DNA from 3 places in the Mesorhizobium sp. WSM4830 genome. Region 3 is predicted to be linked to each of the others. Evidence: riboswitches for the same ligand, from Rfam matches in the RefSeq annotation. Region 3 holds a riboswitch; each other region holds the start of a gene.

Region 1 (9,597 bases), on a different contig from region 3:
CTCAGGCCCCTGATTCGTCACTCGTTCCTATTCGGGAACTTTCACCAACGCAAATGCTAATGACCAATATATTCGTTCTGGGCGCGCATTCACGCAAGGCTCTCTCTGCCCGGCCAGAGCAAGTTGACAAGGTTTTCATGGAGACAACCGCGTCCAATCACGCTCGCGCGGCCCGAGCTGCATTTTCACGCTAGCCGGAAGTCCGCAGCGACTCATTTGTGAGTTGGCAAGGCGGCAGTGTTCTGACGTTGTCAATGAGCCGTGTTTGGCCGAGCCACGCGGCTGCGAGCAGGCGGACCGGCCGATCGATGCTTGTTGCTATCGGTTGCAGATCTGCTTCGCCACGGAGTTCCAGGTACTCGACCTCGCGATAGCCTGCGGACAGGATCGCTGCACGCGCTTGGGCAAGCGCTGGCAGGACGGGAGAGCCGTTCGAGAGCCCCTCCGCAGTATCGAGCAGGACCGATGCCAGCCTTGGGGCAATGGCCCGCTCCGCTGGCGAGAGCCGAACATTGCGCGATGACAAAGCGAGACCATCGGGTTCCCGGACTGTCGGACAGGGGACGATGGTAATTGGCATATCCAGGTCCCGGACCATGCGAGTGATGAGTAGAAGCTGCTGGAAGTCCTTCTCTCCGAAAAAGGCGAAATCAGCGCCGGTCTGCAAAAAGAGCTTTGCAACGACGGTCGCCACCCCATCGAAATGACCAGGCCGGAACGCACCGCATAGGCCTTCGCCGACGCCGGACACGGACACGGTCGTGGTGAAGCCGTCAGGATACATCTCAGTCGCATGCGGAACATAGAGCAGGTGTGCGCCCAACGGAGTGAGCTTTGCAGCGTCTTCCTTTTCGGTGCGGGGATAAGCGGCAAGATCCGCGGCATTGTTGAACTGCTTGGGATTGACGAACAGCGTCACGATCACACGATCGGCCTTCTGAAGCGCAGAACGCACGAGACTCAAATGTCCTTCATGCAAGGCTCCCATCGTGGGCACCACGGCGATAGTGGCACCTGAACGGCGCCATCCCGCCACGAAGGCACGAAGTTCGGCAACGGTGCGGACAATCGGCACGCTCATGCAACATCTCCGGCCTTCGGCTCATCGGCGAAAAGATGTTCGGCCGCTGGAAAGCGCCCTTCCCGCACATCAGCCGCGTAGGCAGCGATGGCAGCTTCGACCTCTGAGCCCAGTTCGGCATAGCGCTTGACGAATTTCGGCCGAAAACCAGTGAACATGCCCAGGATGTCGTCGATCACAAGGATCTGACCATCGCAGGCGTCTGAGGCACCGATGCCGATCGTGGGAATTGTGGCTCTCTCGGTTATTCTCCGTGCGAGCGGCTCCGTGACCTTTTCCAGCACTATGCTGAACGCCCCGGCCTCGGCAACAGCAATGGCGTCGCGAAAAATCCTGTCGCCGTCTACGCCCCTGCCCTGGACTTTATAGCCCCCGAACACATTGACCGATTGCGGCGTCAGCCCGACGTGGGCCATGATGGGAATTCCGCGAGCAGTGAGAAAGCGGATTGTCTCGGCAATGCTCTCGCCGCCCTCCAGCTTGACGGCGGCGCATCCGGTTTCCGCCATGAGCCGCGCGCCGTTGCGAAAGGCCTGTTCGGGGCCTTCTTCATAGGAGCCGAATGGCATGTCAACGACCATCAACGCGCGCTCAAGACCGCGTCGCACGGCCTTGCCATGCATGATCATCATGTCGAGCGTGACGCCGAGGGTCGAGGGCAGACCGTGAAGCACCATGCCGACACTGTCGCCGACCAGCACGACGTCGCAATATCTGTCGACGAGCTGCGCAATGGGTGTGGTGTAGGCGGTCAAGCAGACGACCGGATCCTTGCCCTTGCTGGCCGCGATGTCCGGCGGCGTCGACGCCTTCGTTTCTACCGCCACACTCATCGGCACATTTCCCCTACGTCAGGTTTAAGCGGTCAACGGTTTTGCATAGTTTTGTGCAGGTGCGAAGGCCAAAATCAAACAGCAAAGTGGCTGCATTGCGAAGCGCTTCAAACCAAGGGCTAGAGGCCCCCATTTTCCTGCTTCGGCCGAGTTTCGCAGTACCCTTGTTGTGATTGTTTTTAACAATCAGCGTGGTGGTGGTCTCAAGGGGTGTGCTTCAGCTCGTACGAGTTTGACTGCCGCAACAGCGTGATTCACGTTCAGAATCGATCTCAGGTCACAAGGCGTACCGAGATGCATTGTGGCGAAAAACTAGGCAATGACTGAACACGAGGCCAAAGCTGTAAGGCGACGCATAAAAGCCGGCGACCGCCGTGCTATCGCCGCGGAACTGATTTGGTCGCTGTGGACGCTTATTTCCATGGGAACATCATTGCGCTGGCGCTCCGTCCACATTGCCTGAGGTGATTGTCCCCCGCCTGAAGGCGTGGCCGAGACAGCCGACGGTCGCGCAGTGACCCACGATCGCTGGCGGCGCGACGATCACTTTCCGGCCGAGCCATGCAGACGGATCACCGCCGCGGATCGGTTTTCGGAAAAGTCGGCTTGCAGCATCAATTTTCATGAGGTAGAATCGTTTTTCATAAGATTTGGCTCAGTCGCACCAAAATTCGATGAAAGGATCCCCTTTTCATGCCTGTGGCGCAGAAGCACCAATTTTCAGGTCCTGTTATCGTTTTTCAGGAAATCCGCCTTCCGGAGATGGTGACCCCGGCCGGGTACAGCGCCCTGATCGGAGCTTACGAGCTCGCCGTGCCCTTGCCCCGGACCCTGTCGGCCACTGGCGAGCATCATCGCATTACCGAACGGGATGGCTGGCGGATCATGACGCCCCGCCATGCCCCACATCCAACACTCGAAGGCCATCTGACCTTCGCGCTCAAGTACGAGGGGCTCGACCTTGCCGTCCTCAAACGGCTGTTCCAGGTGACCGGTCCCGCACCGATCGAGGCGCTCGTCCGTGAAAGCCCCACAGGCAGTTATGCCCGCCGCATCTGGTTTCTATCTGAATGGCTGACGGGCACACGTCTCGATCTGCCGGACGCGGCGGCCGGACGATACGTTCCGGTTGTCGATCCCGAGCTGCAGTGGCCCGGATCCGAGAAGACCGCTTCGCGCTACCGCATAAAGGACAATCTCCCCGGCACGCCTGAGTTCTGCCCCCTGGTGTTCCGAACCAAGACTCTCGAAAAATTCATTGGCCTTGAACTGCCGCGGCGCGCGGAGGCAATCGTGGCGGACGTGCCGCGCGACCTCCTTGCTCGGACCGCCGCCTTTCTTTTGCTCAAAGACTCGCGATCAAGCTATGCGATCGAGGGCGAGCGCCCGCCGCAAGATCGCATCCAGCGCTGGGGCCGCGCCATCGGCGAAGCCGGCCGCTGGCCGATCGATCGCGATGAGCTGCTACGTCTGCAAAAAATTGTACTTGGCGACGCCCGTTTCGTAAGACTTGGCTTCCGAAAAGAAGGAGGTTTCGTCGGTGAGCATGACCGAGACAACGGCACGCCCCTGCCCGATCACATCAGCGCTCGGCCCGAGGACCTGCCGCGGCTAATCGATGGAATGGCGGCCTTCGATCAGGGCCCCGCGCAAAACCTTGATGCGGTCATAGCCGCCGCAATCCTCGCCTTCGGCTTTGTCTACATCCACCCGTTCGAGGACGGAAACGGCCGCATTCACCGCTACCTAATCCACCACGTCCTTGCCACGCGCGGCTTCAATCCGCCGGGAGTGGTCTTTCCCGTCTCGGCCGCGATCCTGGACCAGATCAACGAGTACAGGGGCGTGCTCGAGAGCTATTCGCAGCGCCTTCTGCCGTGGGTGGAATGGGAACCGACGCCGCAATTCAACGTCCGGGTGCTGAATGACACCGGTGATTTCTACCGGTTCTTCGATGCGACCCCGCACGCCGAATTCCTCTATGCCTGCGTTCAGCGGACGATCGAACGGGACCTTCCCGAGGAAACCGCGTTTCTGCAGCGCTACGCCCAATTTCGGCAGCAGGTGGACGCCTTTATCGACATGCCCGAGCGGTTGGCCGCCCTGCTCTTCCGTTTCCTTCACCAGAATGGTGGCCATCTGTCGAACCGCGAGCGCGAAAAGGAATTCTCCGCGCTGACCAGTGACGAGGCAGGAAGAATCGAGGCGATCTACGCGCAAACCTTTGGTTCCCATTGAGGCGGATCGATTTTTAGTCCGACAGTTTGCGATTCCTTGTCCCTGTCTTCATCTCCCACGCTTGACTTGTCGCCGAGACATGCGCGATTTTTTCCGCACGGTCTGACCAGCCGCCGATCAGCCGCGGCCAGAACGCGCTTGACAAACCGGAGACGTCCCGTCCAACCTGACGCATTCACCAGGGGAGTCCCGGCAAGGGGCTGAGATACTGCTTGCTTTCGCGGCGCAGTGACCCGTTGAACCTGATCCAGTTCATACTGGCGTAGGGACGGTGCAAGCGCTTTGCGGGAGTTTACGCCCGAGGTCCTGTTTCGGCAGGTCGACAGAAGCGTCTCATCCTTCCGTCACAGAACTGGGTCTCCAATGCATGAGCAAAGGAGCCTCAAGATGAATGCCCTCACTCCCGCCGTCTCGACGGGACCGCTGCCCGCCTCGCGGAAAATCCACAAACCCGGTGCCATCCACCCGCAGATCAGGGTGCCGATGCGCGAAATCTCCGTCCATCCAACGGCCGGCGAGCCGCCCGTCACCGTCTACGATCCGTCCGGCCCCTATACCGACCAGACTGTCGAAACCAGCATCGAGAAGGGTCTTGCCCGGCTTCGTCACGAATGGATCACGGCGCGCGGTGACGTCGAGGCCTATGAGGGCCGCCATGTCCGGCCGGAAGACAATGGATTCGTCACGGGCGAACGCCTGACACCGGAGTTTCCAGTCCGAAACCGGCCCCTGAGGGCCAAGGCAGGCAAGGCCGTGACCCAGCTTGCCTATGCGCGTGCCGGCATCATCACGCCTGAAATGGAGTTCGTCGCCATCCGCGAGAACCTCGGCCGCGAGATCCTGCGCGGCAAGCTCGAGCGCGACGGCGAAGCCTTCGGCGCGGCGATCCCCGATTTCGTCACGCCGGAATTCGTGCGCGAGGAGGTGGCGCGCGGACGCGCGATCATTCCCGCCAACATCAACCATCCCGAAAGCGAGCCGATGATCATCGGCCGCAATTTCCTGGTGAAGATCAACGCCAATATCGGCAATTCGGCGGTCACCTCCTCGATGGCCGAAGAGGTGGAAAAGATGGTGTGGGCGATCCGCTGGGGCGCCGATACGGTGATGGACCTGTCGACCGGCCGCAACATCCACAACATCCGCGACTGGATCGTGCGCAATGCGCCGGTGCCGATCGGCACGGTGCCGCTCTACCAAGCGCTGGAGAAGGTGGGCGGCATTGCCGAGGACCTGACCTGGGAGGTCTACCGCGACACGCTGATCGAACAGGCCGAACAGGGCGTCGACTATTTCACCATCCACGCCGGCGTGCGGTTGCACTACATCCCGCTGACCGTCGACCGGGTCACGGGCATCGTCTCGCGCGGCGGCTCGATCATGGCCAAATGGTGCTTGCACCATCACCGGGAAAGCTTCCTTTACGAGCGTTTCGCGGAGATCTGCGACATCTGCCGGGCCTATGACGTGTCCTTTTCGCTCGGCGACGGGCTCCGTCCGGGCTCGATCGCCGATGCCAACGACGCGGCGCAATTCGCCGAGCTGGAAACGTTGGGCGAGCTGACGCAGATCGCATGGGCGAAGGATTGCCAGGTGATGATCGAGGGGCCTGGCCACGTGCCGATGCACAAGATCAAGCAGAACATGGACAAGCAGCTCGCTGTCTGCGGGGAGGCGCCGTTCTATACGCTTGGACCGCTGACGACCGACATTGCGCCGGGCTACGATCACATCACCTCCGGCATCGGCGCGGCGATGATCGGCTGGTTCGGCACCGCCATGCTCTGCTACGTCACGCCGAAGGAACATCTCGGCCTTCCCGACCGCAATGACGTCAAGATTGGCGTGATCACCTACAAGATCGCGGCGCATGCCGCCGACCTCGCGAAGGGCCATCCAGCGGCGAAAGTCCGGGATGACGCCCTTTCCCGCGCGCGCTTCGAGTTCCGCTGGGAAGACCAGTTCAACCTGTCGCTCGATCCCGAAACCGCAAGATCCTTCCACGACCAGACCTTGCCCAAGGAGGCGCACAAGGTGGCGCATTTCTGCTCGATGTGCGGCCCGAAATTCTGTTCCATGCGCATTTCCCATGACATCCGCGCCGAGGCACAGAAGGAGGGCATGGCGGCGATGGCGGCGAGGTACCGGGATGGCGGTGACCTCTACGTGCCGGCGGCAGAGACCGGCGCAGCGCTTATGCCTTTCGCAGGCGCATGAGCGATCATGAGGGTGCTGGTCAAAGGGGCCGGCGTCGCTGGCCTCACCGCAGCTTTCGAGCTCGCTACGCGCGGCGCGGCTGTGACCGTTGCCGAGACAAGGCACAGCCTTGGCGGCAATGCGTCATGGTTCGCCGGCGGCATGCTGGCGCCCTGGTGCGAGCGTGAAAGCGCCGAGCAGTCCGTGCTCGATCTCGGACGCAACGCCGCGGACTGGTGGGATGCGGCGACGCCTGACCAGGTGACGCGGGCCGGAACACTGGTCGTGGCCGCGCCGCGCGATACGGGCGAGCTCGACCGCTTTGCCACCCGCACGTCGGGTTATCGGCGCGTCGATGAAGATGAAATCGCGTTGCTGGAGCCCGACCTCGCCGGCCGCTTCCGCCGTGGGCTGTTCTTCCCCGACGAGGCCCATCTCGATCCACGCCAGGCGATGACGACACTTCATGACAGGCTGGCGGTGATGGGCGTCGAATTCCGCTTCGGCGTCGACGCCCGGCTTGGCTCCGGTTTCGATCGCCAGACCGACTGCACGGGGATAGGCGCGGTCGATGACCGACTGCGCGGCGTTCGCGGCGAGATGCTGATCCTGCGCACGCCCGATGTCTCACTGTCGCGCCCGGTCCGGCTGCTTCATCCACGCTTTCCGCTCTACATGGTGCCGCGCACCGACCACCGTTTCATGATCGGCGCGACCATGATCGAGAGCCGGTCCACCGGACCGGTGACGGCGCGTTCAATGATGGAGCTTTTGGGAGCGGCGTACGCTCTCCACCCGGCATTCGGTGAGGCTGGCGTCATTGAGACCGGCGCCGGTGTTCGCCCGGCCTTTCCGGACAACCTGCCACAAGTCGAGAGCCACGGAAGCACCGTCGCGATCAACGGGCTCTATCGCCACGGTTTTCTCCTCGCCCCAGCCATGGCGCGCCAGGCTGCCGACCTGGTTTTCAATCAAGACGGAACCAAGGAGCTTGCTCATGAAATTGATGGTCAACGGCGAAGCGCATGAGATTGCCGCCACCACGCTGGCCGAGCTGCTTGCCGCACTCGACTATGAAGGCGATTGGCTGGCGACGGCCGTCAACAGCGACCTCGTACACAAAGCCAATCGGGCGGAGTTCCAGTTGAGTGACGGCGACCGGATCGAAATCCTCTCGCCCATGCAGGGAGGCTAGACAATGTTCGAACTTTTCGGAATGCCCCTTCCCTCCCGGCTGCTTCTCGGCACGGCTCAATATCCTTCGCCGGCCATCCTTGCCGACGCCATCAAGGCATCGGGCACCTCGGTGGTGACCGTGTCCCTGCGGCGTGAGATGGCCGGCGGCAGGGCTGGCGAAAAATTCTGGTCGCTGATCCGCGCGCTCGGCACGAGAATCCTCCCCAACACGGCCGGCTGCCACTCCGTCAAGGAAGCGGTCACCACCGCGAAAATGGCGCGCGAGGTCTTCGGCACGAGCTGGATCAAGCTCGAAGTGATCGGCAACCACGACACGCTGCAGCCTGACGTGTTCGGCCTGGTTGAAGCCGCCCGTATCCTGTGCGAGGACGGCTTTTCAGTATTCCCCTATACCACCGACGATCTTGTTGTCGCCGAGCGGCTGCTTGCGGCGGGCTGCAAGGTCCTGATGCCGTGGTGCGCACCAATCGGTTCCGCCATCGGGCCGATCAACATCATGGCGCTACGCTCGATGCGCAGACATTTCCCCGACGTTCCCATGATCGTGGATGCCGGCCTCGGACGGCCGTCGCACGCAGCGACCGTCATGGAACTCGGCTTTGACGCCGTGCTCCTGAACACGGCGGTTGCCAAGGCGGCCGATCCGGTCGGCATGGCGCGAGCATTCGGCAAGGCGATCGAAGCCGGTCGTGAAGCCTACGGTTCGGGGCTGCTCGAGCCGCGCGAGGTCGCAGTTCCGTCGACGCCGGCAATCGGCAGGGCAGTTTTTTCATGAAGCTCGATCCCTTCTACCTGATCGTCGACAGCGCTGCCTGGATCGAGCGGCTAGCGCCGCTTGGCGTCAGGCTGGTGCAACTGCGCATCAAGACCACAGATGAGGTCAGGTTGCGCACCGAAATCCGGAAGGCGAAGGCCCTGTGCGCCGAGCACCAGTGCCAGCTCATCGTCAACGATCATTGGCGCTTGGCAATCGAGGAGGGCTGCGACTTCGTGCATCTCGGCCAGGAAGATCTGCAGACCGCCGACCTTTCAAGGATACGGTCAGCCGGTGTCAGGCTCGGGTTGAGCACGCATGATCATGTCGAGCTGGCAACCGCCATTTTTGCCGATCCCGACTATGTTGCGCTGGGTCCGATCTATCCCACCATCTTGAAGAAAATGAAGTGGGCACCGCAAGGGCTAGAGCGAATCAGCGAGTGGAAGCGGCGGGTGGCGCCAATCCCATTAATCACTATCGGCGGCCTCAACCCTGGCCGCCTCGACGGCGTCTTTGGAGCCGGCGCCGACAGCGCGGCAGTGGTCACGGACATCGCGTTGAGCTCCGATCCCGAAGCGCGCACCAGGGAGTGGATCGAAAAGACGGACCGATGGCGATGAGACGAGAACCGCATGTGCTTGTCGTTGGCGGATCGGATTCCAGCGGCGGCGCTGGAATAGCACGCGATATCGAAACGATCGCATCCATTGGCGTTCGCACCTGTCTGGCCGTCACAGCGCTAACGGTGCAAACGCACGACGCCGTGAAAGAAATCCATCATTCCCCACCAAGCCTGGTGGCTGGTCAGATGCGCGCCGCGCTGCAGGCCAAGGAAGTGGCGGCAATCAAGATCGGCATGCTCGGAACAGCCGAGACCATCGCTGCGGTTGCCGGCGTACTGCGCGAAAATCGACAGGTGCCGATAGTAATCGATCCAGTGCTGGCCTCCACCTCAGGCCGGGCTCTACTAGAACCAGGCGCTATCGCCGCCATGAAGCGCGATCTGATACCGCTTTGCTGCCTGGTCACGCCCAACCTTCCTGAACTGGCGCTCCTTATTGACTGCGAACTGGCAGTGGATGAGGACGGTGCGCTCCAACAAGGACAAAGACTGCTGACCGCCGGCCCGCAGGCAGTGCTGATCAAGGGTGGGCATGCCTCGGGACCCCGATCGACCGATTTTCTGTTACGCTCCGATCATGAGCCCATCCAATTCGATACGCCGCGCCTTGCTTCATCGATGCGCGGAACAGGTTGCATGCTGGCCAGCGCGATTGCGGCGCATCTGGCGAAGG
Region 2 (9,597 bases), on a different contig from region 3:
ACATGCTAGCCTCCCTGCATAGGTGAGAGGATTTCGATCCGGTCGCCGTCGCTCAACTGGAACTCCGCCCGGTTGGCTTTGTGCACGAGGTCGCTGTTGACGGCCGTCGCCAGCCAATCGCCTTCGTAGTCGAGCGCGGCAAGCAGTTCGGCCAGCGTTGAGGCGTCAATCTCAAGCGCTTGGCCGTTGACGATTAGTTTCATTGGCGAGCTCCAAGGTTTTGTCATGACTGAAGACGAGTTCGGCCGCCTGGCGCGCCATGGCGGGAGCGAGAAGAAAGCCATGGCGATAAAGCCCGTTGATCGCGACGGTGTTTCCGCGTGCTTCGACACGCGGCAGATTGTCGGGAAAGGCTGGACGGACGCCGACACCGGTTTCAACGATCTCGGCCTCACCAAAGGCCGGATGGAGGGTATAGGTCGCGCTCAAAAGCTCCATCATGGAACGCGCCGTGACCCGTCCAGCGGACTGGCTCTCGATCATCGTCGCGCCGGCCATGAATTGGTGGTCAGTTCGCGGCACTACGTAGAGCGGAAAGCGCGGATGAAGCAGCCGGACCGGGCGCGAGAGCGAGACATCCGGCGTGCGCAGGATCAGCATCTCGCCACGAACGCCGCGCAGTCGGTCGTCGACGGCGGCAATCCCCGTGCAGTCGATCCGGCGATCGAAACCGGAGCCAAGCCGGGCGTCGGCGCCGAAGCGGAACTCGACGCCCATCTCTGCCAGTCTGTCATGCAGTGCCGCCATCGCCTGGCGCGGGTCGAGATGGGCTTCGTCGGGGAAGAGCAATCCACGACGGAAGCGGCCGGCGAGGTCGGGCTCCAGCAACGCGATTTCGTCTTCATCGACGCGCTTTTGCCCCGAGGTGCGGCTGGCGAACCGCTCGAGTTCGCCGTTGTCACGAGGCGCGGCCACAACCATTGTTCCGGCCCGTGTGAGCTGGTCAGGCGTCGCCGCATCCCACCAGTCCGCGGCGTTGCGTCCGAGATCGAGCACGGACTGCTCGGCGCTTTCACGCTCGCACCAGGGCGCCAGCATGCCGCCGGCGAACCACGACGCATTGCCGCCGAGGGCATCTCTTACCTCGGCAACTGTCACCGCCGCGCCGCGCGTGGCGAGCTCGAAGGCAGCGGTGAGGCCGGCGACACCCGCCCCTTTGACCAGCACCCTCATGACGGCTCATGCGCCTCCGGCATAAACGATGCGCCGGTCTCATCCGCGGACACGTAGAGATCGCCGCCTTCGCGATATTTCGCCGCCATCGCCGCCATGCCCTCCTTCTGCGCCTCGCCGCGGATGTCGTGGGAAATGCGCATCGAACAGAATTTCGGCCCGCACATCGAGCAGAAATGCGCCAGCTTGTGCGCCTCCTTGGGCAAGGTCTGGTCATGGAAGGACCGCGCGGTTTCCGGATCGAGCGACAGGTTGAACTGGTCCTCCCAGCGGAACTCGAAGCGAGCGCGCGAAAGGGCATCATCCCTGACCTTCGCCGCCGGATGCCCCTTAGCCAGGTCGGCGGCATGAGCCGCGATCTTGTAGGTGATCACGCCGGTCTTGACGTCGTTTCGATCGGGAAGGCCGAGATGTTCCTTCGGCGTGACGTAGCAGAGCATGGCTGTGCCGAACCAGCCGATCATGGCAGCGCCGATACCTGAGGTGATGTGGTCATAGCCCGGCGCGATGTCGGTCGTCAGCGGTCCAAGCGTATAGAACGGCGCCTCGCCGCAGACGGCGAGCTGCTTGTCCATGTTCTGCTTGATCTTGTGCATAGGCACGTGGCCAGGGCCTTCGATCATCACCTGGCAATCTTTGGCCCAGGCGATCTTCGTCAGCTCACCGAGGGTCTCCAGCTCTGCGAATTGCGCCGCATCATTGGCATCGGCGATCGAGCCCGGACGAAGGCCGTCGCCGAGCGAGAAGGACACGTCATAGGCGCGGCAGATGTCGCAGATCTCCTCGAAATGCTCATAGAGGAAGCTTTCGCGGTGATGGTGCAGGCACCATTTGGCCATGATCGAGCCACCGCGCGAGACGATGCCCGTGACCCGGTCGACGGTCAGCGGGATGTAATGCAGCCGCACGCCGGCGTGGATGGTGAAATAGTCGACACCCTGTTCGGCTTGTTCGATCAACGTGTCGCGGTAGACCTCCCAGGTCAGGTCCTCGGCGATGCCACCAACCTTTTCCAGCGCCTGGTAAAGTGGCACCGTGCCGATCGGCACCGGCGCATTGCGAACGATCCAGTCGCGGATGTTGTGGATGTTGCGGCCGGTCGACAGGTCCATCACCGTATCGGCGCCCCAGCGGATCGCCCAGACCATTTTGTCGACCTCTTCGGCCATCGAGGAGGTGACCGCCGAGTTGCCGATATTGGCGTTGATCTTGACCAGGAAATTGCGGCCGATGATCATCGGCTCGCTCTCGGGATGATTGATGTTGGCGGGAATGATCGCCCGTCCGCGCGCCACTTCCTCGCGCACGAATTCCGGTGTGACGAAGTCGGGGATAGCGGCGCCAAATGCCTCGCCGTCGCGCTCAAGCTTGCCGCGCAGCATCTCACGACCAAGATTCTCGCGGATGGCGACGAACTCCATTTCAGGCGTCATGATGCCGGCGCGCGCATAGGCAAGCTGGGTCACCGCCTTGCCCTGCTTGGCCCTGAGTGGCCGGCTGCGAATGGGAAACTCCGGCGTCAGGCGCTCGCCCGCCGCAAATCCGTTGTCCTCCGGCCGGATGTGGCGGCCCTCATAAGCCTCGACATCACCGCGCGCTGAAATCCATTCGTGACGAAGCCGGGCAAGACCCTTTTCGATACTGATTTCGACGGTCGGGTCGGTGTAGGGGCCGGACGGATCGTAGACGGTGACGGCCGGCTCGTCGGCCGTCGGATGGACGGAGATTTCGCGCATCGGCACCCTGATCTGCGGGTGGATGGCACCGGGCTTGTGGATTTTCCGGGAGGCGGGCAACGGTCCCGTCGAGACGGCGGGAGTGAGGGCATTCATCTGAGGCTCCTTTGCTCAAGCATTGGAGATCCAGTTCTGTGCCGGAAGGATGAAAAGACGCTTCTGTTGACCTGCCGAAACAGGACCTCGGGCGTAAACTCCCGCAAAGCGCTTGCACCGTCCCTACGCCAGTATGAACTGGATCAGGTTCAACGGGTCACTGCGCCGCGAAAGCCAGCAGTATCTCAGCCCCTTGCCGGGACTCCCCTGGTGAATGCTTCAGGTTGAACGGGCCGGCGCCGATTTGTCAAGCGCATTCGGGCCGAGGCGATGATCGGTAGCCGGTCAGACCATATGTCGGCGACAAACCAGGCGTTGGAGACGAAGACAGGGATAAGGGGTCGCAAACGGTTGAACTAAAGATCGGTCCTTATGATGATTACGCCTTCAATCGGCACCGAAGGTTTGCGCGTAAATCGCCTTCGGGCGATCCGCTGGGGCGCCGACACCAGATGGAGTTGTTTAAAATGAGCTTTGGAATCGGAGTATGCCGCCGAGGCTGTTCTTTTTGCCGACGTGAGTCCAGTTCACGCGGGAATGGTCGACCGCGCCGGCGCCGAAGTTGCTGTAGTGGTCGTAGTCGACTTCGGCTGTGACTGTGAAACCTGGAACGACCAAGTAGGCGACGTTTGCAGCCACACCAGAGTTCCAGAACTGATCACCCGAGACCTGAAGGTTGAACGAAGTTTTCTCGTTGAGTGTGTAAGTGGAGCCGGCCCAGAAAGCCCAGTTGCCGCTCCAAGTTTTGTAGAAGCCGCGACCGTGAGCGGCGACTGCATTGGTTGGGTCATCATTGAGATTGCCAATGGAGCCATAGCCGAACATTCCGAATAGCGACAGGTCATCTGTGACATTGAAATCGACGCGGACCTTGCCGGCCAAAGCATCGTAGTTGCTGTCACGGGCGATTACGCCGGTGATCGCGCCCCAGCCCTGCGTCTGTTTTACGCCGAAGACGACGTGCGGAACATGGCTGTCGATAGTACCGACTACACCCGACCCTTGTTCAAGTGAAACCAGAGCCGAAAAGCCATTGCCGGCATCGAAGTAATACTGGGCCACGTTGGTATCGAAGTCGCCGTACGGAACGAGTACGTTATTGAGGACGTTCCCGGCGTAGCCTGTAAACGTGTCGAAGGCCGACTCGTCCTTACCAACTCGGAGGCCACCAAGCTGAATCCAGGCGGAAGCCAACTTGACGCCGCTGTTGAAGCCATAGTTCTGAGGGCTGTCCGGACCCGGATGAGCGTTGCGGTTGCCGAAGTTCACGCGGTTTTCAGTATAGGTCTTCAGTGCGCCGAGTTCGGTCTCCTGGCGCGTCCAAGTTTTGAACGTGAAACGCGTGTTGTTTCGCCAGGTGCCCCGAGCCTCGCCAGGGCTCCCATCGGTGGTTCTTGCCCCGTCATAGGATCGGACATCGCCGAGGCCGACGTCGTAACGGATGTAGCCGCCGATGCGCAGGCAGGTCTCGGTGTCGGGGATATGGAAGTAGCCCGAACCGTAGACGTCGCAGATCTTGACGTATTCGGTCGGGTCCGGCGCAGAGACTTGGTCCGCCGCGCGAGCGACGGAAACGGAGATCAGGGCCGCAACTGAGCCGAGAAGAAGGCTGCTTACGTTCATTCCGGATCTCCATTCAAAGGTTAAAAGATAATCATCAAGATGAGTTCTCGTGAATGCTAAAAGTGCGCAATTGAACGTTTGAAACTTTTGTTGCACAAAAACGAACTGCTCAAACGACTGGAGATTTACGGAAGAACAACTATGCTTGGTCATGCATTGCCCGAAAAAGGTTGGATTCGACCTGTGTCAGGCTCAAAGAAAGGCAGGACGCCTATTGCTTTGCCCCGCTGCGCTTCCACACTGCTGTTCAGCCACTCAGTTAGATTCAGCACTTCTGAACAAATCGCCATTATTCATCTCTGCTATTTGTGGGTTGGGCGTCGGCGTTCGATGCAGAGCAGCAAGCGACGTGCCATACTGAAGAGGTAGCTCGCGCTGACACTTAAATGCCCGGCGAAACTTCGTCGTGCTCTCTTCTTTTTTGCTTTTGGGGGTCACGCTGAGCACGAAAAACAGATGTTTCGGACATGGTTCGTATGTTCGATATGTGACACTTTCGTTCGATACCGTCAGCATTTGTTCGCTGTCAGCCGACGAAGCGACGCCTCTGGGCACGTTGCGCTATGACCAGCAGGGCGCGCCCGAGTGCGCTGCGTTTGAATACGATGCAGGCTGGCTGACAGCAGCGGAAGGCTTCTCGATCGAACCGGGTCTGCCATCGTCACAGGCCCTCAATTCCATCGGAAGACCGGCGACGGATCCCATAGCGCGATCGCCGACACGGAGCCGGACGGATGGGGCCGGCGTGTTATCCAGCGCGACCACGCCAAGCCTCGCCAAGAGGCGAGCCGGGGGAAATGGCGCCGAAACGCGACCTCTGAACGCGATGGATTACCTAGGCAGTGGATGACATGAGCCGCATTGGTGCGCTTCCGCTTGCAGGGCGAAGAGAGGGTTACGAAAGAACGATCGAGGAGGGTCGACGCACCACGCCGCCGCTCATTGAAATCAGCCGAACTCCTCGCTGCGACGCATGCCGTCGAGACGAACACCGAGACGGCAACGGATCTCGCCTATTTGCGTGGACGTAGCACGTCCCTTGGCGGCCTTCGTCCGAAATGTTCTGTTGACGACGACGCCTCGCTATCGGCAAATTTCCGAAGGTTGCCGATGATCGCTCTGTCACGAAGGGCGAAGTGCTCTCGTCAGGCTGCAATTCGAAATGCTTGATCATGTCCTCGAACGGGCCTGGTTCTGGCTGGCCCAGCGCCAGCTGATAGCGGGTCAGATCCTCCTGCAGGTCTCTGAGCCGCAAAGCGCTGGCTGAAGCGCACGTCGAAGGTGATGCTGATCGGCTTGTGCGCAGGCCGCGCACCAGCGTTCGAGACCCATGCCCTCCTTCTTGCCGTCGAGCGCCGCCTCGAAGATGGCCCAGAACCGACCGTTCCTGCCCCCGCCCTCAAGGGCCCGCGGCGGCATGGGTATTCGCAAGAGAGCGCCGGACGCATTGCCTCGCCTACTGGCGATGCGGTCTTCGCGCTGCTCGAAGTCGACCGGCGCGGCAGATCCCAATGCACGATGCGATCGCCTTCGTGATCACGTCACCTGGGAGGACGAGAAACGATTGTTGAGGCACGGGTACGAGCTGCCTCAGTGGTTCGTTCGATCGAAAGCACTGTTTGCGGAGGACGCTCTCCATCATGCAGTGCCAGGAGACGCTGGCCGACTTCCTTATCCGCTGCCGTGAGCCGATGATTCAGGCGAAGAAAGTCCATCCAGGTTGGCGTGCGGAATGTCTCTGTCCAAATCGAAGGCGTTTGAAGATTGCGCTGGAGTGTCCAGTTTCGCGCACCGGCACGGCTCTGAACATGGCGCCTTGTGCGCATGTAGCCCAGAAAGGTCTCGATATTCTCTTCGGATATAAGATACTCGACCTTGACCACTATGGGGCCACTCCTAGGCTTCAACTCGAGTGCCAGCTCCGGCGGGTGAAAATCCGAACTCTCCTGATCCGTTTCTTCCCATGGACGGACCGGCAACAATATTCCCGCAGCTGCAACGAGCAAAAGAGCGCCTGCGGCACCCTCCAAAGCCCAGCCTAGCGAGTAGTTCTGTGCGACAGTACCCCAGATCCAGCTGCCGGCCGCCATCCCGCCTGCGCTCAAGGCGTAGTAGATCGACAGTGTGCGGCCAACGACCCACCTTGGGCTGGCCAGCTGCACCGACACGTCAATGCCCGTCCAGGTGATAAGCCAACCCGCGCCACCAAGTGCCAGCGAAATGGCCGCCACAGCGACTGACGATGTGAGTGCAAGGGAAAGGCAACATGCTGCACAAGCAACGGAGGCAAACGACACCAGCCTGTCTTGAGACGTGATCCGCCTTAGAAAGCTATTGCTCATGCCGGCAATGAAAGCACCCATGCCGAAGCCGGCCAGCAAGATGCCGTAGATGATTGGCCCGCTCTTCAGCTGATCCCGGACGACTAGCGGGAGCAGCGCAAGGATGGAGATGCTAGCCAACCCGAAAAGGGTTGCACGGGCAATCGCTGCCCTGATTTCCAAGGACATGACGGTGAAGCGCAGTCCGTCATGAATTGCCATCGTCATTCGCTCACGAGGGAGAGGTGACGTGCGAACATTCCATCTAGTGCGCCATATTGCGGTTAGCGGTGCCAGATCGCTCAGCGCTGCCAACGCGAAAGCGGCCAGCGGTCCAAAAAATGCCAAGACCACGCCCCCCAAAGCCGGACCAACGCTGCGCACAATGTTGTATCCGACAGACATAAGCGTCACCGCAGCCGGGATGTCGCGCTTGTGAAGGATATCGCCAACAGAAGCGTGCCAGGCCGGATCATTCAAGGCAAAGCCGCAGCCGGCCAGGAACCCTAATCCTAGAATTAGCCAGGGACCGGCAAATCCCAGACCCACGGAAATCATCAGCGTCGTTGATGCCAATGCGATCAGGCAGTGCCCCGCAAACATCACCCATCGGCGGCTGAAGTTGTCAGCGATGGCTCCGGCCAAGATCGAGAGGAAGAACACCGGTAAGGTCGATGCGGCCTGCACGAGTGCAACCATCAGATCCGAAGCGGAAATCGTGGCCATCAGCCAACTGATAGCGACCGTTTGCACGAGCCACCCGAGGCTGGATATTTGTGTGGCCGTCCAGATCGAGCGAAACACCTGGTTTCGAAATGGAGCGAGCGTTGTTGAGACAGGCAGATGAGTATTTTTTTCGGACTGCATGACGGTTGACGCCTTCGAGGGACCGCTTATTCAATTCAAGGCTGCCCTACTACCGTTAGATGTTGATCAATGGATCAGAAGGGCCGACATATCGATTAGGATGACTTCATCGCAATGAGGAGGGCGCGCATGAGCTCGGATACCTCCGCTCTCCTGAACTGGCGCTAACCCCTCCTCGCCCAGCAAGGTAGCCTCACCGATCGTCCTGCTCGACAAGAAATCGTCTGCAGGGTGATCGCTCTCGTTCACCGAGCCAGCGCCCATGTAACTTGCCGGCGCATATTTTTTCGTATTGGGCCGTGTTGGTAGTGTCATTCGTGACCAATCCTGTTCATGGCCGTCGTACCGCTAGATTCCTAGGATGAGGGCGCCTCCGGTGAGGCCGGCACCGGCCGCCGCAAGGAGAATCTTTTCGCCCGCCCGAAACGGCTGCGTCCGATGGGCGAGCGACAGCGAGAGCGGGATCGTCGCGGCGGAAGAGTTGCCGTACTCGGCGACCGTCTTGACGATTGCCTGATCCGCTATTCCGAGGTTCCTCCCGACCACATCGAAAATCCGAGCATTGGCCTGATGCGGCACGAAACGAACAATGTCTCGCGGCAGCATTCGGGCAGAAGTGAGCGCGTCCTGCGAGCAGGCCGTCATCATGTCCACGGCCTTGCTGAACACTGCGCGGCCGTCACTCATTGTCATCCGGGTCTGCGCCAGGTCTAGGTCGCCATGGAACGGCGTGTTGCTTCCGCCGGCGGGAATCTGGATCAGCCCGTAGCGCGAGCCATCCGAATTCACAGAGGCGCCGAGAATGCCCCGATCGGGGTCGTCGCACGGACCGATCACCACGGCGCCTGCGGCATCGGCAAACAGCACGGCGCTGGCGCGCTCCGCCGGATTGATGCGGCGGCTGAGGATGTTGGCGGCGATGACCAGGGTCGTTTTGCCTTGAACGCGGGTGAAGCCGTCGGCGAACATCAGCGCATAGATGAAGCCGGCGCAGGCGCCGGTCAGATCGATCGCGCCGGCACGGCCTAGTCCCAGGCGATGTGCGACCAGCGGCGCGCTTGGCGGCAAGAGGTGATCGGGTGTCGAGGTGGCAAGCAGCAAAAGACCGATGTCGCGGCGGTCGATGCCGGCATTCGCCAGCGCCATCTCGCCGGCATGCGCGGCAAGACCCGACAACGTGTCTTGGTCCGTTGCCCAGAAGCGCGAGCGTATCCCGGTCCGCTGCTCGATCCAGCCGGGCTCAAGCCCGAGACGGATTTCGATTTCCGGATTCTCGACCTTGCGCGACGGCGCATGATGACCCAAGCCGAGAATCGTCGACGATCTCATCATGGCCGGAAACCGAAGCGTTCGCCGGCCTCCTCGATGGCGTCATAGAGCCCGTCCAGCTCGTTGCCGGTGATGCAGTAGGGCGGCAGAACATAGAGCACATTGCCCAGCGGGCGCACGAGCAGGCCGCGGTCGAGGAAGAAAGCGCGCAGCCTTGGTCCGATCTCGGCCAGATAACCGGCCGAGCCGGCGCACAGATCGAGAGCTGCGATCGTGCCGGTTGCCCGGCAGTCTGTGAAGTTGGTATTGTTGCGAAAGCGTCGAAGTCCGGCGGCCTGCCCGGCGCTCAAGGCCGCAATCCGCTCCGCCACCGGCTCCTCCCGCCATATCTCGACATTGGCAAGTGCTGCCGCGCAGGCGATCGGGTTGGCGGTGTAGGAGCTCGAGTGGAAGAACGTCTTCTGCCGGTCCTCGGAATAGTGGGCCTGGAAGATCGGATCGGTCGCGAGTGT
Region 3 (9,597 bases):
CACGATCAGCACTGCCTTGGAGGCGATGTAGGGATCGGAAAAGTCGTATTTGGCCTTGCGCGCCTCGGTGATGCCGACCTCGTTGATCACGGCATCGTAACGGTTGGCGTCGAGACCGGCGATCAGCCCGTCCCATTTGCCTTCGAGGAACTGGGCTTTGACGCCGAGGCGCTCGGCGATGGCCCGCGCGATCTCGACGTCGAAGCCGACCAGCGCGCCGGAAGCATCATGATAGGTGAAGGGCGCATAGGTTCCTTCCGTGCCGACCTTGAAGACGCCGGACTGCTTGATCTGGTCGAGATTGGCGCCGGTATGACCGGCGGCGATGGCCAGAACCTGCAGCGTCCCGGCGATAATGAGCGATTTGAGCCATTTCATTTTTCTGTGATCCCGTCCTTGGCCGATGTCCGGCGTCATTGCGAGTGCCGGAAAATGACAGATGCGCGATGCCAGAATAAGAAACTACATTTCAAAAATCTCGCGCCCTTGAAATCCCATTCTCAACCAGCATCTCCCGGCGCCATCCAGCTGAGTCAAGGCCGGTGGCGAATCGCCTGGAACAGCGCAATCGACATGACAGTCCGGGGGAACATTCCCCCGCATGGCACGTTCTTCGCTGTTGTAGGGCGCGGCGCCGCCATTTCAACCATCGGCGCCAACTCACGATTCGATCGCACCGCAACGCCTGAAGCAGGAGCGCGGCATGATGGAAGACAGTGCAGGACGGACCATGGTTCGCGCGGCGATGAAAGCCCCTTATCTGGAACGTGACGAAGAGCATCTCCTGGCGCTGCGCTGGAAGGAAAATAATGACCAGCACGCGCTGCACCGCATCACCGTCGCGCATATGCGGCTGGTCATTTCCATGGCGTCGCGGTTTCGCCACTACGGCCTTCCGCTGGGCGACCTGATCCAAGAAGGCCATGTCGGGCTGCTGGAGGCAGCGGCCCGTTTCGAGCCGGAGCGCGAGGTGCGGTTCTCGACCTATGCGACCTGGTGGATCCGGGCCTCGATGCAGGACTACATCCTGCGCAACTGGTCGATCGTGCGCGGCGGCACCAGCTCGGCGCAAAAGGCGCTGTTCTTCAACCTGCGGCGCCTGCGCGCCCGCCTGGCAAACGGCGCCGAGCAGACGTCGAATGCCACGCTCTACCGCGAAGTGTCGGCGGCTCTCGGAGTTTCCGAGGCCGATGTGGCGATGATGGATTCCCGCCTTTCAGCACCCGACAGTTCGCTCAATACGCCGCTTGCCGACGACGCGGGCGCAACCGAGCGGATGGAGTTCCTGGTTTCGGATGACCCACTGCCCGATGAGGTCGTCGGCGATACGATCGACGTCGAACGCCGCTCGGTGTGGCTGAGGACGGCACTCGGCGCGCTCAATGCGCGCGAGCTCAGGATTATCGAAGAGCGCCGGCTAAGCGACGAGGGCGCGACGCTCGAAGCGCTCGGCGAGACGCTCGGCATCTCCAAGGAACGTGTCCGCCAGATCGAGGCGCGCGCCATGGAAAAGCTCAAGGCGGCGCTGGTGAAGCAGAATCCGGAATTTCTCGCAGCCTGAATCGCGTCGGCTGCTATTTGTCGGTGACGATCTTGACCTTGTCGCCGGCTGAAACCGCGGCACCCGGCGACAGCGCGTTCAGTACCCTGAACAAATCCAGCTTGCGGTCGACGCCGACCATCTGTGCGGCCAGCGAGCCCATTGTCTGGCCGGGCTGCACCGTGACGATGCGGATACGCAGCGGCTTCAGCGCTGCCTTCTCGGCAGCACTCAGGATGCGGAACGAGCCGCTGACCGAGCGCGCCACCGTGCTCAGCGAGGTGCTGGCTGACGGTGCAGCGGTCAGCAAGCGGTAGACCTGGCCGCCGGCGCGGATCACCGCAATGTCGAATTGCCAGCCATCGGCGCTGGCATGCGCGGTTGCCGCTTCGTTGCCGTTGATCGTTTCCTGGCGAACGCTGCTGTCGTCGAGGCCGGCGACCCAGCCGCTGCGGATGTAGTCGGTCAGCGAGCGGTCCTTGTCGATCGACACGCCGTCAAAGCGGATTGCCATGTCGCCCGGGCCTGTCGCCGTCACCGCCGCCGCCGAATTGTCGATGATGAAGCCGTTAGGCACCGAGAACGACACGCCGAGGCCAGGATGCAGGAAGGTTTCACCGCGCACATAGCCTTCCTCCGGCGTGTCGCCGTAAAGCAGCCCGTCTACGCCGGCAAGAAATGAATCGCGGTCGCGCGACCCGACACCGGGCGCGCCGAACTGGCGGGCGTGGCGCTGCGCGAGATCGATACGCTGCGGCGTGTTGGGGTGCGTCGCCAGGAAGTCGAGGCTGGCGTCGGTGGCGCCGCTGATCGAGCGGAAATCGGTATAGGCCGACATCGACTGCAGGAAGCGGCCGGCGGCGTAGGGATCGAAACCGGCTTCGCCGATCGACTTGATGCCGATGGCATCGGCCTCCAGCTCTTGATTGCGCGAGAACTGGGCCAGCCTCAGCTTGCCGCGGATCAGCGCCGCCTTGGCCGTCGGGTTGTCGCCGAGCACGTCAGAAACGACCTTGGTCGCCAACCCCTCTTCGGCCTCCAACTGCTGGCGCTGCAGGCCGTGGTTGGCCGTAACGTGGCCCATTTCATGCGCAATGACGGCGGCAAGCTCGGCTGAATCATTGGCCAACGCCAGCAGGCCGCGGGTGATGTAGAGATAGCCGCCCGGCAGCGCGAAGGCATTGACGTTGGGCGAGTTGAGGATGGTGATGCGGTAGGTCTGGGTCGGGTTGGCCGACACCACGGTCAGTCTGCCGACGATCTTGGCCACCATGCGCTCGAGCTTGGGGTCGGAATACTCACCGCCATAGGTGGCAAGGATGCGCGGGTGCTGCGCCTTCGCCAGTTGGGCGAGCTTGCTGTTGGCGGCGACATTGTCGACCGTGATCGGCTTGTCGGAGGGCTGGAAGCCCGATTCCTGCACGTCGGGAGGCGTGAACATCTGGCAGCTTGCCAGCGCCAAGGCAAGACCGGCCAGCGCCAGAAAGCGCGCCAGCGGTTTCACTCTCCGATTGTCGATGCCGGTCGGCAGATCGGCTTCCTTTCAAGTCCTGGGACGTGATCGCGAAAATCGGGCGCGATTTCCGGAAAGCATCACGCGCAAAATCAAGTGCTACGGCGTCCTTCGTGCGTCCGACAGATACGAGGCAGCAAGGCCAAATCACGGTCTAGGCCGGACCAGCTCCTGGGGACCTAGCCACACTACCTCGACCATGGCAAGCAAGCGCCGCTTCGCCTTCCGCCGGTTTGACCATAAATTATGTCCGCTTCCGGGCAACATCTCGTGATCCAGCCGCAAACGGACCCGAGCCGATATAGCGTCGGAATGCCTCCGGGCCAGCCCCGACGAAAAAATCGGCGGCGGTGCCCGTCGCGGCAACCGTGCCACCATCCAGGAAAACCATGTTTTGGCCGATGCGGCGCGCATCGTCCGGCTGGTGCGTGACGAACAGCACCGTCATGCGCTGCTCCGAATGGACGTCGGCCACCAGGTCGAGCATGTCGTCGCGCAGTGCCGGTCCGAGCGAAGCGAACGGCTCATCGAGCAACAGCACCGGCCGGTCGCGCACCAGGACCCGGGCGAGCGCGACGCGCTGCCGCTCGCCGCCGGAGAGTTCGCTCGGCAGCCGGCTTTCCTTGCCGGCAAGGCCGACGCGCTTCAGCGCTGCGGCGATTGCGGCGCGGTCAGCCTCGCTCAGCCTGAGCGAAGGCGAGCGGCCGAGCCCAACATTCTGCCCGACGGACAGATGGGCAAACAGGTTGTTTTCCTGGAACACCATCGATACCGGCCGCGCTGAAGGCGGCGCAGTGCTGACGTCGGCGCCGCCGATCAGCACGCGGCCCGACCGCGGCGTCTCGAAACCGGCCGCCAGATTGAGCAGCGTCGACTTTCCCGACCCGCTCGGCCCCATGATGGCGGTGATCTCCGACGCCGGGAAATCGACATCGAACATGAGCGGCGTTTCACCATAGCTGAACGAGACGTTGTCGAGCCGCACCGCCGCGCCTTTTTCCACCGAAATCGACCGTTCCGGGCTGATCGGCATCATGATTTCTCCCTCTTTCCCAGCCAGTCCGCGGTCAGCACCAGCGCCAGGCAGACAAGGCCGAGCAGCAGCGCCAGCCCGGCCGCATCCTCGGTGCGGTAACTGCCCATGCGCGCCAGCAGCAGATAGGGTAAGGTCTGCACGGAATCGCTGCCGAACAGCGCAATGACGCCGAGATCGCCGAGCGACAGCGCCATGGCGAAAGCGAATCCGGTGGCGAGCGGCCGCCGCAGCGACGGCCAGTCGACCAGCCGCAACCGGTTCCAGCCCGAGATACCAAGCTGTGCACAGAGCCGTTCGTGGCGTTCGCTCGCCGCGTCATAGGCAGGGCGGATGGCGCGGATGGCGAACGGCATCGCCATCACCGCATTGACCGCAACCACCATGACAGGGGCGATCGCAAAGACATCGCTGACGGCGCGCAAGAGCAGGAACCAGCCGGCGCCGATGACGATGGGCGGCACCACCAGGACGAACCCCGCACCGGTGTCGGCCAGATGTTCGAGCAGTGTCCGCCGGCCTGTCCGCCGGGTGAGCGCCAGCGCCCGGCGCGCCATGACCAGCGACAGCGACAATGCCACAGAGAGCAGCGCCGACAAGAGGGAGAGTCCAGCACTGGTCGCCGTCGCTTGCCGCACCGCGCTCTCGCCGGCCAGTCGACCGAGATCGGCGCCAAGCCCGGCTGCCAGCGTCGCCGCCATCGGCCCGGCGACAAACAGCAATGCCAGCCCGATCACCAGCGCGTTCAGCACGGTCTCGGCCGCACCGGCTGAAAAATACCGGCGCGGCGCCACCGGCAGATTGGCGTCGCCGGTCACATTGGCGCCGAGCCGTGTCAGTGCCAGCACGACCACGAAGGTCAGCGCAATTTGCAACAAGGTCAGCGTCACCGCCCGCGCCGGGTCGAAGTCGAAACGCAGCGCCTGGTAGATGGCAACCTCCAGCGTCGTCGCGCTGGGTCCGCCGCCGAGCGTAAGCACGATGGTGAAAGAGGTGATGCACAGCATGAAAACGAGCCCGGCGATGCCCGGCAGGGCCGCACGCAGCGGCGGCCATTCGATCAGCCGAAAGGCCGGCGCAGCGCCCATGCCAAGCTGGCTCGCCAGCCGCCATTGGTTGGCCGGCACGGTCTGCAATGCTTCCAGGAACAGCCGCGTTGCCAGCGGCAGGTTGAAGAAGACATGGGCAACGAGGATGCCCGACAGGCCGTAGATGCCGGGCCAGCTCTGGCCGCCTAGCGCGCCCAGCGTGCCGGCAAAATACCCGGCACGGCCGTAGAGCGCCAGGACACCGAGTGCGGCAACAATGGCCGGCAGCGCCAGCGGCAGGGCGAAAAGCTGCAGGATAAAGCCTCGCCCGAGAAACTGTGGATGCCGCGACAGGGCGCGCGCGACGAACAGCGCCGGTGCAACGGAGAGCAGGGTCGAAAGGACTGCCTGCCAGAGCGTGAAACGGGCGACGCGCAAGAGATAGGAATCGAAAGCGGCGCCGGCGCCGGACGGGTCGCGCATGGCTTGCAGGATGAGACCTGCGAACGCCCCGCCGATCAGCAGCGCGATGGCTGCGAGCGCGACGATGCCGGCAGTGACGCGGGAGTCCACTGATGACGCGCGTTGCACGCTACACCGCCCGATTCGAGATTCTTAGCGAGGACAGCGTTCCTTCGCGCCCCCCTCTGTCCTGCCGGACATCTCCCCCACGAGGGGGGAGATCGGCTGTCACTTCGGCCTTAGCCAATTTCCAACGTTGCAGGACTGAGCGAGACGCCGAAGCTGCCAATCTCCCCCCTCGTGGGGGAGATGTCCGGCAGGACAGAGGGGGGCGCCGTAGAGTGACCACCTTGATCAGCTCGCCACGACTACTTGCTCATCGCCGCAAGCCACTCATCGACCCAGGCCTTGCGGTTGGCCGCGACTTCCTCCGGGCTGAACAGCAAGGTCTTGGTCGGTTTGACAAGCTTGTCGAACGCCGGATTGAGCGGCTTGTCGGTCTTGCCGGCCGGGAACATCCAGTTGGTTTCGGGAATGACATCCTGGAATTTCGGTCCGGTCATGAAGGCAATGAACTTTTCCGCCAGCGGGTTCTTCGCGCCCTTGGTGGTGATCCCCGCAACCTCGATCTGCAGATATTCGCCCTCCTCGAAGGACGCTGCCTGGTAGCGCTCGGTGTTTTCGGCGACCATGTGGTAGGCCGGCGAGGTGGTGTAGGACAGCACCATCGGCACCTCGCCCTTGGTGAACAGGCCGTAGGCCTCGCTCCAGCCTGGCGTCACCGTCAGCACCTTCGCCTTGAGCTTGGCCCAGGCTTCGGGCGCCTTGTCGCCATAGACCGACTTGACCCACAACAGCAGGCCAAGGCCCGGCGTAGAGGTGCGCGGATCCTGGATGACGATCTTGTCGCCGGCATTGCCCTCGACCAATTCCCTGAGGCTTTTCGGCGGGCTCTTCAGTTTTTCGGTATCGTAGACGACGGCGAAATAGCCATAGTCGAACGGCACGAAAATATCGTCGCTCCAGGCTCCCGGGACGCTGACGCCCGACACGGCGCCGTGTGGCGAAAACAGGCCGGTTGCCTTGGCGTCGGCGGTCAAATTGGTATCGAGGCCAAGCACGATATCGGCCTTGGTCGCGGCGCCTTCCAGCTTCACACGATTGAGCAGCGCTACGCCGTCGGCGACCGAGACGAATTCAACGACGCAGCTGCATTCGGCCTCGAAGGCCTTCGTCACAGCGGGTCCCGGACCCCAATCGGCGGTGAAGCTTTCATAGGTATAGACGGTCAGCTTATCCTGTGCCGATGCCTGCCCTGGCAGGGCGAGCGCGGATGCCGCAAGCAGGATAATCGAGACAACAGAGTGAAAAAAACCGCGCATCGGCGCCTCCTTCGTTCGCGTTGAAAGGAATTGAGGCGTCGGGCTGTCCGAAACGTCTAATCCCTCCGCCGGTACAAACCGGATCAGGTTCAGCGGGTTGGCAGTCTTGCCTCTCAGCCGGTCCGCGAAAATCGCGTCCGGCACCCCGTTAGAGCGTTGCGACACATAGGCCCGGCCGAAGTGCTGCGCAAGCGGAAGTTTGCCGGACATCCAAAGCCCAGCCTTCTGCCGTTTCATCTTCCGTTTCCGGGGCAGGGCTGGTAAGGGCCACGAGATATGAGCAAATTCACCATCCTGCTTGGCGGCGATCTCATCCGCACGCCGCTGCTCGACCGCCAGGTCGAAGGCTCGCGCGTCATCGCCGCGGATGCCGGCATCGGCCATGCGCGCATGCTGGGCCTCAGGCCGGAACTCTGGATCGGCGATTTCGATTCGGTGCCTGCCGATTTGCCGGAGGATCTGGCCGCCGTGCCACGGCAGGTGTTTCCCGCCGAAAAAGACAAGACCGACGGTGAACTCGCTATCGCCGCCGCACTCGAATGCGGTGCGACCAGCCTTGTGCTCGCAGGCGCCTTCGGCGGCAAACGCACCGACCACATCTTCCTGCATCTGGCGCTGAGCGTCCGGCTGGCGGAAGGCGGGACGGAAGTGCTTTTGACCAGCGGCGCGCAGGAAGGCATTCCCTTGCTGCCGGGAAAGACTGACTTCGACTATGCCGACGGCACGCTGTTTTCGGTGCTCGGCTTCTCCGATCTCGCCGGCCTGAGCGTCACCGGTGCCAAATGGCCGCTCGACCATGTCGAGGTCGCGTTCGGCTCGTCGCTGACCATTTCCAACGAGGTCAGGGGCCGGCTGGAAATCGCGCTGGCCAGCGGCCGCGCGCTGCTGCTCGCGCATCCTTTTCCCCTACCCGAAAGCTGACATGGCGCCGCCACTTCTCAATCTCGACGGGATAAAGCTGACCTTCGGCGGCACGCCGCTGCTAGACGGTGCCGCCCTGACGGCCTCAGCTGGCGACAAGATCGCCCTGGTCGGCCGCAACGGCTCTGGCAAGTCGACGCTCCTCAAGATTGCCGCCGGGCTGATCGAACCGCAGGACGGCGAAGTCTTCCGCCAGCCTTCGGCGACCGTGCGCTACTTGCCGCAAATTCCCGACATGGACGGCTTTGCGACCGTCCGCGCCTATGTCGAGGCAGGGCTCGGACCCGCCGACGATCCCTACCGCGCCACCTATCTGATGGAGCATCTCGGCCTGACCGGCGAGGAGCGGCCGAACGACCTCTCCGGCGGCGAGGCGCGGCGCGCCGCCCTCGCCCGCGTCATGGCGCCGGAGCCCGACATTCTCCTCCTCGATGAGCCGACCAATCATCTTGACCTTTCGGTTATCGAATGGCTGGAGGAGGAGCTTGCCCGCACCTCCTCGGCACTGGTCGTCATCTCGCATGACCGTCGTTTTCTCGAGCGCGTGTCGCGCGCCACAATCTGGCTCGACCGCGGCCAGACCCGCCGTCTCGACAAGGGCTTTGCCTTTTTCGAGGAATGGCGCGACACGGTGCTGGAGGAGGAAGAGCGCGAGCAGCACAAGCTCGGTCGCCAGATCGTGCGCGAGGAGCACTGGCTGCGCTATGGCGTGACAGCACGGCGCAAGCGCAACATGCGCCGGCTCGGTGAGTTGCAGACCATGCGCCAGCGCTTTCGTGGTCATCGCGGCGCCGAGGGTGCGGCGACGATGACAGCCAGCGACGCCGCCGAATCCGGCAAGCTGGTGATCGAAGCCAAGAACATCGAGAAGAGCTTTGGCGATCTGACTGTGGTCAAGGGATTCTCGACCCGCATCCAGCGCGGCGATCGCGTCGGCCTGGTCGGGCCGAACGGCGCCGGCAAGACGACGCTGTTGAAGATGCTGACCGGCGAATTGAAGCCGGACGCAGGTACGGTGCGGCTCGGAACCAATCTGGAGATCGCCACGCTCGACCAGAAGCGCGAGGCCGTCGATCCGCAGGAGACACTGGCGCAGTATCTCACCGACGGTCGCGGCGAGAACCTCGTCATCAATGGCGAGCAGCGCCACGTCGTCTCTTACATGAAGGACTTCCTGTTCAAGCCGGAACAGGCGCGCACGCCGGTGCGCGAGCTTTCGGGCGGCGAGCGGGCCCGGCTGATTCTCGCCCGCGTTTTGGCACGGCCGGCAAACCTGCTTGTGCTCGACGAGCCGACCAACGACCTCGACATGGAGACGCTGGAACTGCTGCAGGAACTGGTCGCCGGCTTTGCCGGCACGGTGATCCTGGTCAGCCACGATCGCGATTTCCTCGACCGCACCGTGACCAGCATTATTGCGCCGGATGGTGACGGCCGCTGGATCGAATATGCCGGCGGCTATTCCGACATGCTGGCGCAGCGCGGCGGCACCAGGCTGGATGACCGCAAGGCGCGGCCGAAGGTAGAGACCAGCGAGGCGATGGCTGCAAGCAGGACCAACGCGGCCGCTCCCAAGGGCCCGGCCAAGAAACTGTCGTTCAAGCAGAAATTCGCGCTGGAAACCTTACCCAAAAAGATCGAAGCGGTGTCGGCCTCGATCTCGCGGCTGGAGAACAACATCGCCGATCCGGCCTATTACGAGCGCGACCCGGCCTCGT

The links. Region 3 has a riboswitch for thiamine pyrophosphate ahead of thiB (thiamine ABC transporter substrate binding subunit). Riboswitches for the same ligand answer to the same signal wherever they lie in the genome.
Region 1: linked by a shared signal. The riboswitch ahead of thiC (phosphomethylpyrimidine synthase ThiC) and the one ahead of thiB (thiamine ABC transporter substrate binding subunit) in region 3 are both predicted to bind thiamine pyrophosphate.
Region 2: linked by a shared signal. The riboswitch ahead of thiC (phosphomethylpyrimidine synthase ThiC) and the one ahead of thiB (thiamine ABC transporter substrate binding subunit) in region 3 are both predicted to bind thiamine pyrophosphate.

Annotation. Positions count from the first base shown of each region.
Region 1 is NZ_JBVVQI010000001.1:512,421-522,017, reverse strand. It holds gene panC (pantoate--beta-alanine ligase) at 191-1,081, opposite strand; gene panB (3-methyl-2-oxobutanoate hydroxymethyltransferase) at 1,078-1,914, opposite strand; gene AC0L2Y_RS02615 (Fic family protein) at 2,608-4,152, shown strand; TPP riboswitch at 4,323-4,439, shown strand; gene thiC (phosphomethylpyrimidine synthase ThiC) at 4,540-6,369, shown strand; gene thiO (glycine oxidase ThiO) at 6,376-7,377, shown strand; gene thiS (sulfur carrier protein ThiS) at 7,346-7,543, shown strand; gene AC0L2Y_RS02595 (thiazole synthase) at 7,547-8,320, shown strand; gene AC0L2Y_RS02590 (thiamine phosphate synthase) at 8,317-8,922, shown strand; gene AC0L2Y_RS02585 (hydroxymethylpyrimidine/phosphomethylpyrimidine kinase) at 8,913-9,597, shown strand, end outside.
Region 2 is NZ_JBVVQI010000019.1:48,538-58,134, reverse strand. It holds gene AC0L2Y_RS22640 (thiazole synthase) at 1-4, opposite strand, end outside; gene thiS (sulfur carrier protein ThiS) at 6-203, opposite strand; gene thiO (glycine oxidase ThiO) at 172-1,173, opposite strand; gene thiC (phosphomethylpyrimidine synthase ThiC) at 1,170-3,005, opposite strand; TPP riboswitch at 3,108-3,224, opposite strand; gene AC0L2Y_RS22620 (porin) at 3,468-4,628, opposite strand; gene AC0L2Y_RS22615 (MFS transporter) at 6,170-7,816, opposite strand; gene AC0L2Y_RS22610 (beta-ketoacyl-ACP synthase III) at 8,165-9,148, opposite strand; gene AC0L2Y_RS22605 (adenosylmethionine--8-amino-7-oxononanoate transaminase) at 9,145-9,597, opposite strand, start outside.
Region 3 is NZ_JBVVQI010000037.1:13,510-23,106, reverse strand. It holds gene AC0L2Y_RS30125 (amino acid ABC transporter substrate-binding protein) at 1-378, opposite strand, end outside; gene AC0L2Y_RS30120 (RNA polymerase factor sigma-32) at 704-1,561, shown strand; gene AC0L2Y_RS30115 (M48 family metalloprotease) at 1,575-3,044, opposite strand; gene thiQ (thiamine ABC transporter ATP-binding protein) at 3,298-4,089, opposite strand; gene thiP (thiamine/thiamine pyrophosphate ABC transporter permease) at 4,086-5,687, opposite strand; gene thiB (thiamine ABC transporter substrate binding subunit) at 5,945-6,958, opposite strand; TPP riboswitch at 7,002-7,116, opposite strand; gene AC0L2Y_RS30095 (thiamine diphosphokinase) at 7,235-7,879, shown strand; gene AC0L2Y_RS30090 (ABC-F family ATP-binding cassette domain-containing protein) at 7,881-9,597, shown strand, end outside.